Regions from separate parts of the Cupriavidus sp. 22TCCZM01-5 genome, predicted to be linked through region 2. Evidence: riboswitches for the same ligand, from Rfam matches in the RefSeq annotation. Region 2 holds a riboswitch; the other holds the start of a gene.
The links. A riboswitch is a leader RNA that binds a small molecule or an ion and turns the genes downstream of it on or off. The one in region 2 is predicted to bind glycine.

Region 1 (7,303 bases), on a different contig from region 2:
CATGGCGCCCATCGCGGTGGTCAACGAAGATGCGTCGCCGCTGGCCGAGCGCATCGTCTCCGCGTTCTATCCGCCCCAGTTCGCGCCGCCGCGGCCGATCTCGCCCGCGCAGATGGACAAGGGCATGGACGCGGGCGACTATACCTTCACGCTGGACATCCCACCCAACTTCCAGCGCGACGTGCTGGCCGGCCGCGCGCCCGCCGTGCAGCTCAACGTGGATGCCACGCGCATGACCCAGGCGTTCAGCGGCAGCGGCTATATCCAGCGCATCTTCACCGACGAAGTGAACGAGTTCGTGCAGCGATACCGGGGCGTCGCCACCCCGCCGGTGGACCTTGCGCTGCGCGCGCGCTTCAACCCGAACCTGACGCAGTCATGGTTCGGCGGGCTCACGCAGATCATCAACAACGTCACGATGCTGTCGATCATCCTGACCGGCGCCGCGCTGATCCGCGAACGCGAGCACGGCACCATCGAGCATTTGCTGGTAATGCCGGTCACGCCGACCGAGATCATGCTGGCCAAGGTGTGGTCGATGGGGCTGGTGGTGATGATGGCCGCCATGCTGTCGCTGGTGGTGGTGGTGCGCGGCGCGCTGCAAGTGCCGATCGAGGGCTCGCTGCTGCTATTCATGGCGGGGGTGGCGCTGCACCTGTTCGCCACGACGGCAATGGGCATCTTCCTGGCGACCGTGGCACGCAATATGCCGCAATTCGGCATGCTGATGGTGCTGGTCCTGCTGCCGCTGCAGATGCTCTCGGGCGGCAACACGCCGCGCGAAAGCATGCCACAGATCGTGCAGGACATCATGCTGGCGGCGCCCACCACGCATTTCGTCTCGCTCGGGCAAGCCATCCTGTTTCGCGGCGCGGGGCTGGATGTGGTCTGGAAGCCGTTCCTGGCGCTGCTGGGGATCGGGACGGTGTTGTTTGCGCTGTCGTTGAACCGGTTCCGGAAGACGATCAGCCAGATGGCGTGAGGCGCTGGAGAAGGCAGGCTCACGCGGCGGACGTATGGTGAATCGCCTGGGTCCGCTCCCCCTTGTCAGCGCAAGAGGCCAGCGAACCGCCAGGGGCTTTGATGCGGCAAATGGTCAGACCAGGCCGGTCATGTAGTAGACCAGGATGACGAAGAACACCGCCATCGTCTTGATCATGGTGACGGCGAAGATGTCGCGATAGGACTCGCGGTGCGTAAGGCCGGTCACGGCCAGCAGCGTAATCACCGCACCGTTGTGCGGCAGCGTGTCCATGCCGCCGCTGGCCATCGACACCACGCGGTGCAGCACCTCCAGCGGGATGCCGGCCGCCTGCGCGCCCTGGATGAAGGTGTCGCCCATGGCTGCCAGCGCAATGCTCATGCCGCCCGACGCCGAACCGGTGATGCCGGCCAGCGCGCTCACCGAGACCGCCGCGTTGACCAGCGGATTGGGAATGGCACGCAGCGCGTCGCCCACCACCAGGAAGCCCGGCAGCGCGGCGATGACGCCACCGAAGCCGTATTCCGATGCGGTGTTCATGGCTGCCAGCAGCGCGCCGCCCACGGCGGTCTTGCTGCCTTCGGCAAAGCGCTGGCGCACGGTGCCGAACGCGGTCACCACCACCAGCAGGATGCCCAGCAGCAGCGCGCCCTCCACCGCCCAGATCGCAACCACAGAGGCGGTCGGGATGGTCACCGGCTTGGCCAGCCCCGGCAGTTCCAGCGCGCTGGTGGCGCCGTACCACTGCGGGATCTTGCGCGTCAGCACAAAGTTGGCAACACCCACCAGCACCAACGGCGCAAGGGCCAGCAGCGGGCTGGGCAACTGGGCCGTCTCCACCGGTTCCGGCTCATTCAGCAGCGACGTGCCATAGCCCTCGCCCTTCGCCATCGCGGCGCGGCGGCGCCATTCCAGGTAGCCCAGGCCGACCACGATGATGAACAGCGCACCGGCCACGCCAAGGACGGGGGCCGCCCATGCGGTGGTCTTGAAGAAGGTGGTCGGGATGATGTTCTGGATCTGCGGCGTACCGGGCAGCGAATCCATCGTGAACGAGAACGCGCCCAGCGCGATCGCACCCGGCATCAGCCGCTTCGGGATATTGCTCTGCCGGTACAGTTCGGCCGCGAACGGATAGACCGCGAACACGACCACGAACAGCGACACGCCGCCATAGGTCAGCAGCGCGCACACGGCAACGATCACCGCGTTCGCGCGCGAGCTGCCGATATAGCGGATGGCGGCCGCGACGATCGAGCGCGAGTAGCCGGACAGCTCGATCACCTTGCCGAACACGGCGCCAAGCAGGAACACCGGGAAATAGAGTTTCACGAAACCGACCATCTTCTCCATGAAGATGCCGGTAAAGGCTGGCGCCACGGCCGACGGCTCGGTCAGCAGCACGGCGCCGAGCGCGGCCAGCGGGGCGAACAGGATGACGCTGTAGCCGCGATAGGCGGCAAGCATCAGGAATGCAAGGGCAGCAACGACGATCACAAAGGACATGAAGTCTCCGCGAGGATTGTTCTTGGTCTGGGAAATATAGGCCCCGGCGCCCGAAAGTGCCCTGCCAATTTCATTCGTGACAGGCAGCGCGGCAGGGCCCGCGCATCCGGGGACCGGGTGACTTCGCACGGAGCATGCCAGCATTAAACGTGACGAATATGCCTCTTACAGCCAATTTCCCTGCCGCTTCGACTCTGTCGCGTCTTGATTTCGAGACAGTGTGGGATATCCCGCCCATAAGATCGCGCTCGCTTGTGAGACTATTCGTCTCCAATTCGAGAATAAGAACATGGAAACACTGAGCGAAGCCGGGGACAACGTACTGGGCAACTACGATTCCGTGGCGCGCCGCGCGATGGAGTCGCTGTTCCGCACGTTCGAGAATTTCAGCGAAGGCACCATCGTGGTCGATGTGAACGGCCGCGTGGTGTGGATCAACAAGCGCTATGCGGCGCGCTTCGGCTTTGCCGACCCGCGGGATGCGATCGGGCTCGACTGCGAGCGGGTCATTCCCAACAGCCTGCTGCGCGAGGTGGTGGCAACTGGCAAGCCGATCCTGCTCGACATCATGGAAGCCGCGCGCGAGCCGATGATCGTGATGCGCCTGCCGATCAAGGACGATGACGGCAACACCGTGGGCGCGGTGGGCTTCGCGCTGTTCGACGAACTCAAGGCCCTGACGCCGCTGCTGTCCCACTACACGCGCGCCCGCGACGAGCTGGCCGCGACGCGCCGCACGCTGGAGCAGGCGCGCCGCGCCAAGTACACGTTTGCGAGCTTCGTCGGCAATTCGCCGGCCACGCTGGAGGTCAAGCGCCTGGCGCGCCGTGCGGCGCAGGTCGATGCGCCCGTGCTGCTGCTTGGCGAGACCGGCACGGGCAAGGAACTGCTGGCTCATGCCATCCATGCGGGATCGTTGCGCGCCGACCGGCCATTGGTCACCGTCAACGTCGCGGCGATTCCGGAAGCGCTGCTGGAGGTGGAGTTCTTTGGCGCCGCTCCCGGCGCCTACACCGGCGCGGAGCGCAAGGGACGCGTCGGCAAGTTCGAACTGGCCGATGGCGGCACGCTGTTCCTCGACGAGATCGGCGACATGCCGCTCTCGCTGCAGAGCAAGCTGCTGCGCGCGCTGCAGGACAAGGAAATCGAGCCGATCGGCTCGAACCGCATCATCCGTTCCGATGTGCGCATCATTGCCGCAACCTCGGCTGACCTGCCCGCGCTGGTCGAAGCGGGCAAGTTCCGTGCGGATCTCTACTACCGGCTCAATGTCGTGCCGATCTGCGTGCCGCCGCTGCGGCTGCGCCAAGCGGACTTGCTGCCGCTTGCCTACGCGATCCTCGAAGAAATCTGCAGGCGCACCGAACGCGACGCGCCGGTGCTGTCCGACTGTGCGCTCGCCCTGATGGGCGAACACGACTGGCCAGGCAATGTCCGCGAACTGCGCAACACGCTGGAGCGCCTGGTGATGATGCACGACGGCGGCGAAGTCGATGCGTCGATGCTGGCCCCGCTGCTGGGCCGGCGCGCGGTCACGGCGCCGGCCCCTGCGTCCGCCCCGGTGCCCGCGGCGAGCGATACGCCGGCGCCACCGGGCTACGCCGACGCCATGGCGCAGTACGAGGCTGCCTACCTGTCGCAGGCACTGGCCGCTAGCCGTGGCAACGTACCGCGCGCTGCCGCGGCCATCGGCATCAGCCGCGCGGCGTTCTACAAGAAGCTGGTGGCGCACCGCGCGGCCGGGCGCATGGCGCCGGCCGGGGTGACAGAGGACTGAGGGTCAGTGAAGCGGATGGCTCGCGGCGATGGTCTGGGCGATCATCGCTGCCGTGGCGGCCGACAGCGTCCAGCCCAGGTGCCCGTGTCCCGTGTTGTAGAACACGCGCGTGGCGCGGCCACGCGAGACCCGCGGCATCATGTCGGGCATCATCGGCCGCAGGCCGGCCCACGGCACCGACCGCGAGGTCTCGATATCGAAGTTGCGCCGTACCCATGACACCAGCGGCGCTATGCGGTCCGCACGGATATCGCGATTGTCGCCGTTGAATTCCGCGGTGCCGGCAACGCGGAAACGGTCGGCCCCAAGCCGGCTGGTCACGATCTTGGCGCTTTCGTCGAGCAGGCTCACGTACGGCGCGTTCTTCACGCTGCGCTCGTCATCGAGATGCACCGTGATCGAATAGCCCTTGACCGGATAGACATTGAGCCGGTCGCCAAGCATGGCCGCGATATGGCGGCTGCCCACGCCGGCGCACACCACCACCGCCGTCCCCGCGATCTCGCGTTCGCCCCCACCCTGCCCCGAAGCCACGGCGGCTTCCGACGCGGCCACGCGCATCGTGACGCCATCCTTGCGCAGGTCCACCGACTTCACGTCCACGCCATGCACGAACGTCACGCCGAGCCGCTCGCACGCGCGTGCGAGGCCGCGCGTGAACTTGTGAATGTCGCCGGTGGAATCGGACGGCGTGTAGTACCCGCCGTAGTAGTTGCCCTGCAGCGTCGGCTCGATCGAACGGATCTCTTCCGGCGTGACGGCATAGCGTTCCAGGCCGCCTTCCACCAGCATCTGGTTGGTGCGGCCCGCGGCCTCGAAGCTGGGACGGTCGTGATAGAAGTGCAGGATGCCGCGGCGCTCCAGATTGAAATCGATCTGCTCGCGCTCGGCCATCTCGAACAGGCGCTGGCGCGCGGCAATGGCCAGGCGCGTGGTCTCGATGGTGTTGGCGCGGTAGTTGCGCAGGTTGCCGACGAATTCACCGAGCCACGAATACTTGTGCCACGACGGGCGCGGGTTGAGCAGCAGCGGCGCGTCGCGCCTCATCATCCATTTTAGGCCCTTGAGCAGCGTGCCGGCATTGTTCCAGACCTCGGCGTTGCATGCGGAAAGCTGGCCGCCGTTGGCGAACGAGGTTTCCATCGCCGGATAGTGGTGACGGTCCAGCACGGTAACGCGATAGCCCTGTTTCGCGAGGGTATAGGCGGTCGTGACGCCGGTAATGCCGGCGCCGATGACGAGCATGTGAGACATGACAGATTGTCCTGAAGCAAGGATGAATTTGACCGTTGCCGGTCCCCTGCCCCATCTGTCCGTGGTACCTGAGAGCTTGGACATGGCCTGGCCATGCCGTCCCCTTCGGTGGGCGCGAAGCGCCTCTCTCCAGATCTTTACTTGCGACGCCACAGTCCTCGGTGCCTGAGAGTTTCCGGGGCGGTTGCTCCGTCGGCGCCGGACCCGCCTGGCGGCGTTCCGGTCTCTCCTGCGAGGTCGCACGGCGCCGGGGGTTGGTCCGGCGCCGCTTTGCGGCAGGCTTGGAACCTGGCCGCATGGCGATGATATCTGGAAGTGCCCGGGCGCGGGGAATCGGGTTATCCCTAGCAACGCCCAGGCCAAGGCCCTCAGATCACGCCCTGCGCCAGCATCGCATCCGCGACCGAAGTTCCCCGACAGTCAAAACTGCTGCAACCAAATGCGCGGCATCGCTCGCGGCCGGCGGAAATGACAAGGGCGGCCTCATGGCCGCCCTTGTCGAGGCACCCCGCTCCCTTGCGGCAGCGGGACCGGCAAGATGACTCGCCTGCCTACTACTCGATCGTGATCTTGCCCTGCTCGATCACCGACTTCCAGCGCTTGAGCTCCTGGTTCTCGAATTGCACGAACTGCTCGGGCGTATTGGCCACCACCTCGAAGCCGCTTTCAGCCAGCTTGTCGCGCATCTTCGGCTCGTTGAGCGCGCCGACCAGCGCGCCGTGCAGGCGGCTCTTCACGTCGGGCGGCAGGCCGCGCGGCGCAGCGACACCTTGCCACGAATAGACTTCCACGTCCTTCACGCCGCCTTCTGCCATGGTCGGCACGTTCGGCAGCACCGCCGCGCGCTTGTCGGACGTCACCGCCAGCGCGCGCAGCTTGCCGCTGCGGATATGCTGGATCACCGCGTTGATGTTCTGGAACGACACATCGACTTGTCCGGCGAGCAGGTCGGAGATGGCCGGCGCACCGCCCTTGTACGGTACGTGCAAACCGTCGGTGCCGCTCTTCTGCCAGAACAGGGCCGCAGTCAGGTGGTCCGACGAACCGGCGCCCGAGGTCGCGAAGGCGACCTTGCCCGGGTTCTTCTTCATGTAGCCGACCAGTTCCTGCATGGTCTTGGCCGGGAAGTTCGGGTTGGCCACCAGCACATTGGGCGCGCGTACTGCCACGGTGAGCAGGTCGAAGTCCCTGGCCGGATCATAGGACAGGTTCTTCTGCAGGAACGGATTCACCGCATAGACGCCGATCGACGCCACCATCATGGTGTAGCCGTCCGCCGGCGCGCGCTTGACGAAGGTCGCGCCGATCGCGCCCGTCGCGCCGGGCCGGTTATCCACGACAAAGGGCTGGCCCAGCTTCTCGTTGAGCGGCACGGCCAGCATGCGTGCGATGGTATCGGTCGAGCCGCCCGCGGGGAACGGCACCACCACCGAAACCGGTTTTTGCGGCCAGGCCGGGCTGGCCGCCGTGGCCGCGCCGCTCGCGACGGTCACGGCCGCTACCGCTGCCAGGACCATGCCCGCGCCGGCACAGCGGCGCAGCAGCGTGGAAAGATCGATCATTGTTGTCTCCTGTTGAGGTTTGATTGGTCGCTGCCTGCCGGGCCAGCCGACGCGTCCCTTAGCGGACCATGCAGGGCGCCTTGTTGTCGAACTTCCAGCCCGGGATCAGGAACTGCATGGCGATCGCGTCGTCGCGCGCGCCCAGGCCCTTTTCCTGGTAGAGCGCATGAGCGCGTGCCAGCGCCTCCATGTCGAGCTCCACGCCGAGGCCCGGCGTTTTCG
Region 2 (7,303 bases):
ACACCATGGCCACGCGGCGCACGAGCAGGCGGCCCAGTATGGTCACCTCGATGCGGCCCGGCTCGCGGCGGACCAGGCCATCGGCACCGAGCCGGTCGAGATCGCCGAGCTCCGCGGCGAACACGTCCGCGAAATCGATGCCATGGCGTGCCTCGATCTGCGCGATGTCGAGCACGCCGTTGCACATCAGCGCGCCGATGATCTCGCGGCGCAGATGATCGTCGCGCTCCATCGCGAAGCCACGTATGACCGGCAGCCGGCCGTCGTCGAGCGCAGCGTAATAGTCGTCCAGCGTGCGCGCGTTCTGCACGTATCGTCCCGCCACGGCTCCGATCGCGGAAATGCCGAAGCCGAGCTGGTCATAGCCGGCATGCGTGGAGTAGCCCTGGAAATTGCGCTGCAACCGGCCCTCGCGCTGGGCCACGGCGAGGTCATCGTCGGGCAGCGCGAAGTGGTCCATGCCGATATAGACGTAGCCGGCGGCGGTCAGGCGCTCGATCGTGGAGACCAGAATGTCGAGCTTCTCGCCCGCGCTCGGCAAGGCGTTTTCATCGATGCGCCGCTGCGGCTTGAAGACGTGCGGCAGGTGCGCGTAGCTGTAGACCGAGAGCCGGTCCGGCCGCAACGTCAGTACCCGCTCCACCGTCGCGTTGAAGCGCGCCGTGGTCTGGTGCGGCAGCCCGTAGATCAGGTCCAGGCTGACCGAGCGGAACCCCAGTTCGCGCGAAGCATCGACCACCGCCCGGGTTTCCTCGAACGGCTGCACGCGATGGATGGCCTGCTGGACTTCGGGATCGAAATCCTGCACGCCGAGGCTGACACGGTTGAAGCCGAGTTCGGCGAGCAACGCCATGCGTTCGTGGTCGACGCGGCGCGGATCGATCTCGATCGAGTGCTCGCCGTCGGCCGGCAGGTCGAAGTGCTCGTGCAGCGAAGCCATCACGCGGCGCATCTCGGCCGGGTTCAGGAAAGTCGGTGTGCCACCACCCCAGTGCGATTGCAACACCTGCCTGCGCCCGCCAAGGTGTGCCGCAGCAAGGGCCATTTCGCGCCCTAGGTAGCTCACGTATTTGGCGCTGCGCCCATGGTCACGCGTGATGACCTTGTTGCAGCCGCAGTAGTAGCAGATGTTCTCGCAGAACGGGATGTGCAGGTACAGCGACAACGGCGCCGGCGCCGCCGCGCCGCAGTCCGCCAGCGCAGCATGATAGGCGGCTTCGTCGAAGCCGCCATGGAAGCGGTCTGCCGTGGGGTAGGACGTATAACGCGGACCGTTGCCGTCGATTCGGCCTGCCAGCGCGCGGAAGTCGGACAAGGCGCGGCGGTCGAGCGCCGCGGATGGCGTGGATGACGTGTTCATGGGGGCGGACTTATCGGGGAGTTTGACGGTCCATGCTAGTTCCGCGACGCGTGCAGGGACTTGACCCGCGTCAAGCACCACCGCCGCAATGCTTGCGCACACCCCTCGTGAGCGGGGGGACTGCGTCACATTTCTGTCACGGATGCCGGATACGCTGCGCCCCGCATCTCCGGCAGCCACCGCCCGGATCGCTCAGCCAACCGTGTTCCCATGCCTTCAATCCTGCCCTGTTTGCCGTACCCATCGCTGCGCGGCGAAGCGCTGCCAGACTCCCCGCGACGCCGCCAGCTGATGCTGGCGCTTGGCGGACTGGCCGCCACGCCGCCGGTCCTGGCCCAGTCACCGGCCCGGCGCACTGCCGTGGTCGGGCACCTGCTCGACCGCAGCGGCGCGCAGGCCGATCTGGCGCGCGACTATCTGGCGGGCGCCAAGGTCATGTTCGACGCGGCCAACGCCACGGGAGGGCCCGTGCGGATCGCGCATGTCGTGCGCGACGCCGATGCCGATCCGCGCGCGGCGCTCGCGCAGGCACTGTCGCTCGTGGATAGCGAGCATGCCGAGTTGCTGTTCGGTCCGGGCGACCGGTTGCTGCCCGCGCTGGCGGCCTCGCCCGAACTGCACCGGCGCGGCGTGCAGATCGTGGCGCCGCTCTCGGGCCTTGCCCTGAGCGCGGACAACGTCTGGTTCACGCGGGCCGACTACCAGGCCGAGCTCGACGCCGCGGTGAAGCAGTTGCGCGACTATGGGCTGACCCGCGTGGCCCTGGCGGTTTCGGCGGAGTTCGCCGCCACCGCGTCCGGCAACGGTGCATCGTGGCTGACCCGGCTGGAATCCACGACGGGCACGCGCGCGGTGCCGCTGGGCGGCAGCCCGGACGCCGCAGCGCGCACCATCGCGGCGCAACGGCCGGGTGCCGTGATCGTAGCGGGCGATACGCTCGCCTATGCGAGCCTGGGCCGCGCGCTGGCCGCGCAAGGCTGGTACGGATTCCTGGTCGGGTTGTCCGCGGTCAGCCCTGCGGTCGCGCGCGAAGTGCTCGGCGCAGGCTACCCGGGCGGCATGGTGCTGACGCAGGTCGCCCCCGGCCCGCAGGCCGCCACGCTGCGCGTGGTCAAGGAGCATGTGGCCCGCATGAAGCAATACCTCGATGAACCGCCCTCGCCTGCGACCATCGCCGGATACATCGGCGCGGCGTGGCTGGTGCGCGCCCTGGGCGGGTGGCACGGCAACGGCACGGTGGAACTGCGGCGCGCGCTGCAGGCACGCATCGACGTGGGCGATTTCACGCTCGACTTCACGCAGGGCCAGCGCGGCTCGCGCTACGTGCAGCTGGCCGCTTCAGGCGCGCGGTAGGTCCCTGTGGCGCCTTTGTATCAGGCCCGATACACGGGCGTGCGCGCCTGAGATCAAGGCGATAAGCGGAGTGCGGGGATGGGTGATGGTGGGGTTGTCGTGCTTGGCAGGCGCCGCTGTTTCGCCGGCGTAGCCGGCGAAACACACGACACCCCCAACCCTTCCCTATTCCCGCGTCACCGCCCGACGCCCGCACAAGACAGCTCCGCGCCAACGCCGGAAAATATTAGGCCCGCGCCGGCACGTGGGCCATGTCCCATTCATATCGCTTGGTATCGGCAATATTGCCTCCCGCAAATCTCACCCCTGCGCCGCCTTGCCACCATTGCCGAGCAAAGCCTTCAGCGCGCCAAGCCGGTCCTTGGGACTCATTGCCGGTGTCTCATCCTTCGGCGCGGGCGCCTCTTCCAGCTTCATCTCGCCGATGAAGCGCGAAGGCTCGCAGGAATATGTCTCCCGCGCGCGCTTGCGCTTCTTGCACCAGCTGATATGCAGGCTGCGCTGGGCACGCGTGATACCCACGTACATCAGGCGCCGCTCTTCCTCGATCTTCTCGTCACCCATGTCCTCGTCCTCGCGGCAATGGGGCAGGATGCCCTCTTCCACGCCAACCAGGAACACATGCGGATATTCGAGGCCCTTGGACGCGTGCAGCGTCGACAGCCGCACCGCGTCGGGGTCTTCCTCGCGCCCTTCCAGCATGCTCATCAGCGCCACGGTCTGGGTCAGTTCGAGCAGGTTCTTGCCTTCGTCGCCGAAGCCGTCGGTATTGTCGAAACCGGTGGCTTCGCCCTCGCCCTCCGGTTCGGGCCGCGTGCCCTTGCGCTTGAGCCAGTCAAGGAACTCGAGCGTGTTGGTCCAGCGCGACTGGGCCTGGCGCTCGTCGAAGGCGTCATACAGGTAGGCTTCGTAGTGGATGCCTTCCATCATGTCGTCCAGCACCACGCTGGCCGGGTCCTTGGTCGCGCGATCGGCCAGGCGCACCATCGATTCGCAGAACACGCGCAGCGGCTCGAGCTGGCGCGGCTGCAGTTTCGCTTCGATGCCACCCATCATGGCAGCCTCGAACAATGACACCTTGGCCTGGCCCGCGAACGTGCCCAGCACTTCCAGCGTGGTGTTGCCGATGCCGCGGCGCGGCGTGGTGATCGCGCGGATGAAGGCGGGATCATCGTCCGGGTTGGCGATCAGCCGCAGGTAGGCGCAGATGTCCTTGATCTCCGCCTTGTCGAAGAAGCTCTGGCCGCCCGACAGCACGTAGGGAATGCGCTCGCGCCGCAGGATCTGCTCGAACAGCCGCGCCTGATGATTGCCGCGATACAGGATCGCGTAGTCGCGGAATTGCGCGCGGCGCTCGAACTTGTGCGCTGACAGGCGAAACACCACGGATTCGGCCTCGTGCTCCTCGTCGTTCATCGGGTGCACGGCGATCGGGTCGCCCATGCCGTGCTCGCTCCACAATTTCTTGTCGAACAGCTTCGGGTTGTTGGCGATGACCGAATTGGCCGCTTCGAGGATGCGCACGGTCGAGCGGTAATTCTGTTCGAGCTTCACGACCTTGAGGTCGGGGAAATCGGTCTGGAGCAAGCGCAGGTTGTCCAGCGTGGCGCCGCGCCAGCCGTAGATGGCCTGGTCGTCATCGCCCACGGCGGTGAACGCCGGCGCGCGCAGGTGCGACCCGCCCGCCAGCAGCTTCAGCAGCTGGTACTGGCACGCGTTGGTGTCCTGGTATTCGTCAACCAGGAAGTAGCGCAGGCGGTTCTGCCACTTGAGCTGCACCGCTTCATTGCGCGCGAAGAGTTCGGCCGGCAGGCGGATCAGGTCATCGAAATCCACCGCCTGGTAGGCATTCAGCGTGGCCACGTAGTTGCGGTAGACCAGCGCGGCCTGGTGCTCGTCTGCATTGGCGGCCTGCGCGATGGCCGCTTCCGGATCGACCATGCCGTTCTTCCACAGCGAGATGGTGCTCTGCACGCCGCGGATCAGCTTCTTGTCGGTGGTGCCAAGCTGCTCCTGGATCAGGCCGAAGCAGTCGTCGGAATCCATGATCGAGAACTGCGGCTTCAGGCCCACGTGTTCGGCCTCCAGGCGCAGGATCTGCACACCCAGCGAGTGGAACGTGCACACCGTGAGCTGCCTGAGCGGCAGGCGCTTGCCCTCGCGCGTGGTCTTGCCCTCCATCAGCTTGCCGATGCGCTCCTGCATCTCCTTGGCCGCCTTGTTCGTAAACGTGACGGCGGCGATGTGGCGCGGCTCGAAGCCCTTGTCTTCGATCAGGTGCGCGATCTTCTGCGTGATCACGCGCGTCTTGCCCGAACCCGCGCCGGCAAGGACGAGGCAGGGCCCGTCCAGGTAGCGGACGGCTTCGGATTGGGCAGCATTCAGGCCGTGGGTCATGCGTGGGATGTGTCTGACGTGGGCGGGGCGGCGGAGGCGCCTGGTACGCAACATGCCGCAGCATGTCGGCGGCCGGCGCGAAGCCGGCCATGTTAACACGCGCGACAGCGGCGGTTCTGTCAGCGGAAACCGGTATTTGCTTGGCGCGCATGTTACCGGGGTAACACTTGGTAAGTCCCAAAACCGGCGGCACATCGCGGTTTCTAATGAGTAGGCGGGAGGGATTCCGATCCGTCCCGGGCCTGTTTGAAGTCACTTCCGGAGCCAATCATGAGAACTCTACGAGCCCTTGGCAAGGCGACACTGGTAGGCGTGGCAGTAGCGGCCCTCGCGGGCGGTTGTTCCGATATGACGCCAAAGCAACGTAATACCGCAATCGGTGCGGCCGCCGGTGGCGTGGGCGGCGCCGTGCTGACCAACGGCAGTGCGGTCGGTACCCTCGGCGGCGCCGCGCTCGGCGGCGTGGTCGGCAACGTGGTCACGGACGACAACCACCATCACCGCTAAGGGGTGACGAAAGCGGGCGGGCCTGCCGCGTTGACAAAGGCAGGGCCCTCCCGTACATTGCGCGCATCCGACCGGGAGAGCGCGCACAGTATTGCGCCGCCGAAGGGGTATCACCCGAAAACTCTCAGGCACCACGGACCGTTCGGATCGGCATGCAACATGCACACGATGCATGCCGCACTCTGGAGAGCGGCACCCGCCATTAAGATGGCGAGCGTGCCCACCGAAGGGGCGCGCGAGGACCGGGCCTGCCATCAGGCAGAGCCGCCTCGTAATCTCTCAGGTATCGAGGACAGAGGGGTCATCCGCCGCAGCGGATTGCGACGCCATTCGGGCGAAGCAAGCGTTGCGGCGGATGACCCTTTTTTCGTTTTCGCAACCGAGATTGCCCCCGAGGATTCCCATGACGCTCCAGGCCACGCCCCTCAACGCCATCCACCGCGCTCTCGGCGCCCGCATGGTCGATTTCGGCGGCTGGGACATGCCAGTCAACTACGGCTCCCAGATCGAAGAACACAACGCGGTGCGCGGCGACGCCGGCATGTTCGATGTGTCGCACATGTGCGTGGTCGACCTGGCGGGCCCGAATACCCGCGCGTTCCTGCGCGGCCTGCTGGCCAACAACGTCGACAAGCTGCAGACCCCGGGCAAGGCGCTGTACTCGTGCATGCTCGACGAGAAAGGCGGCGTGATCGACGACCTGATCGTATATTTCTTCGCCGAGGACCGCTTCCGCCTGGTCGTCAATGCCAGCACGGCGCTCGGCGATATCGAATGGATCGGCGCGCGCAATGACGCCACCGGCAGCGGCGTGACCATCACCCCGCGCCGCGATGACGTGGCCCCGGCTGGCGTGCTGCCGCTGGCCATCGTTGCCGTGCAGGGCCCGAATGCCCGCGCCAAGGTGTGGAGCGCCTTCCCGTCCACTCAGCCTTCCGACGCCCTCAAGCCCTTCAACGCCGTCGTGGTGCAGGATCCTGCTATCGGCGAGATCATGGTCGCGCGTACCGGCTACACAGGTGAAGACGGCTTCGAACTGGTCGTGCCCGCCGAGAGCGTTGCCGCTGTCTGGGAAAAGCTCGATGCCGCGGGCGTGCGCCCGGCCGGGCTCGGCGCGCGCGACACGCTGCGCCTGGAAGCCGGCATGAACCTGTATGGCCAGGACATGGACATCAACGTCTCGCCGCTGGACGCGGGCCTGGCCTGGACCGTGGACCTGCAGAGCGAGCGCGATTTCACCGGCAAGGCGGCACTCGCCGCCGCCGGCCAGCGCCAGCAGTTCCTGGGCCTGATCCTGCGCGACAAGGGCGGCGTGCTGCGCGCCCACCAGAAGGTCATCACCGCGGCCGGTGACGGCGAAATCACCAGCGGCACCTTCAGTCCGTCCCTGTCGCAGTCGATCGCTTTCGCACGCCTGCCGATGGGCGTGGCGGTCGGCGATACCGTCCAGGTGGAGATCCGCGACCGCAAACTCGCGGCGACTGTGGTTAAACTGCCGTTTGTGCGTAATGGCAAGGCACTCGTGAGCTGAGGCGGCAACGCCCCGGCCCACCACAACGGTCGCCCGTCGCGCCTGCACCATCCACCGATGGCAGGCGCCCGAATCAAGAACAAATCTGAATCCGGAGAACCCTCATGAATTTCCCCGCTGACCTGAAATACACCGAGTCGCACGAGTGGGTGCGC

Region 1: another riboswitch for glycine. It lies ahead of AC3FNH_RS09240 (D-amino acid dehydrogenase); the one in region 2 lies ahead of gcvT (glycine cleavage system aminomethyltransferase GcvT).

What each region holds. Positions count from the first base shown of each region.
Region 1 covers NZ_JBYOJR010000007.1:89,501-96,803, forward strand. The annotation lists gene AC3FNH_RS09225 (ABC transporter permease) at 1-982, shown strand, start outside; gene AC3FNH_RS09230 (GntP family permease) at 1,097-2,488, opposite strand; gene AC3FNH_RS09235 (sigma-54 interaction domain-containing protein) at 2,778-4,265, shown strand; gene AC3FNH_RS09240 (D-amino acid dehydrogenase) at 4,269-5,519, opposite strand; glycine riboswitch at 5,662-5,761, opposite strand; gene AC3FNH_RS09245 (Bug family tripartite tricarboxylate transporter substrate binding protein) at 6,074-7,081, opposite strand; gene gudD (glucarate dehydratase) at 7,140-7,303, opposite strand, start outside.
Region 2 covers NZ_JBYOJR010000010.1:49,129-56,431, reverse strand. The annotation lists gene hemN (oxygen-independent coproporphyrinogen III oxidase) at 1-1,360, opposite strand, end outside; gene AC3FNH_RS12145 (ABC transporter substrate-binding protein) at 1,571-2,713, shown strand; gene AC3FNH_RS12140 (UvrD-helicase domain-containing protein) at 3,014-5,110, opposite strand; gene AC3FNH_RS12135 (YMGG-like glycine zipper-containing protein) at 5,381-5,617, shown strand; glycine riboswitch at 5,680-5,768, shown strand; glycine riboswitch at 5,790-5,923, shown strand; gene gcvT (glycine cleavage system aminomethyltransferase GcvT) at 6,021-7,148, shown strand; gene gcvH (glycine cleavage system protein GcvH) at 7,253-7,303, shown strand, end outside.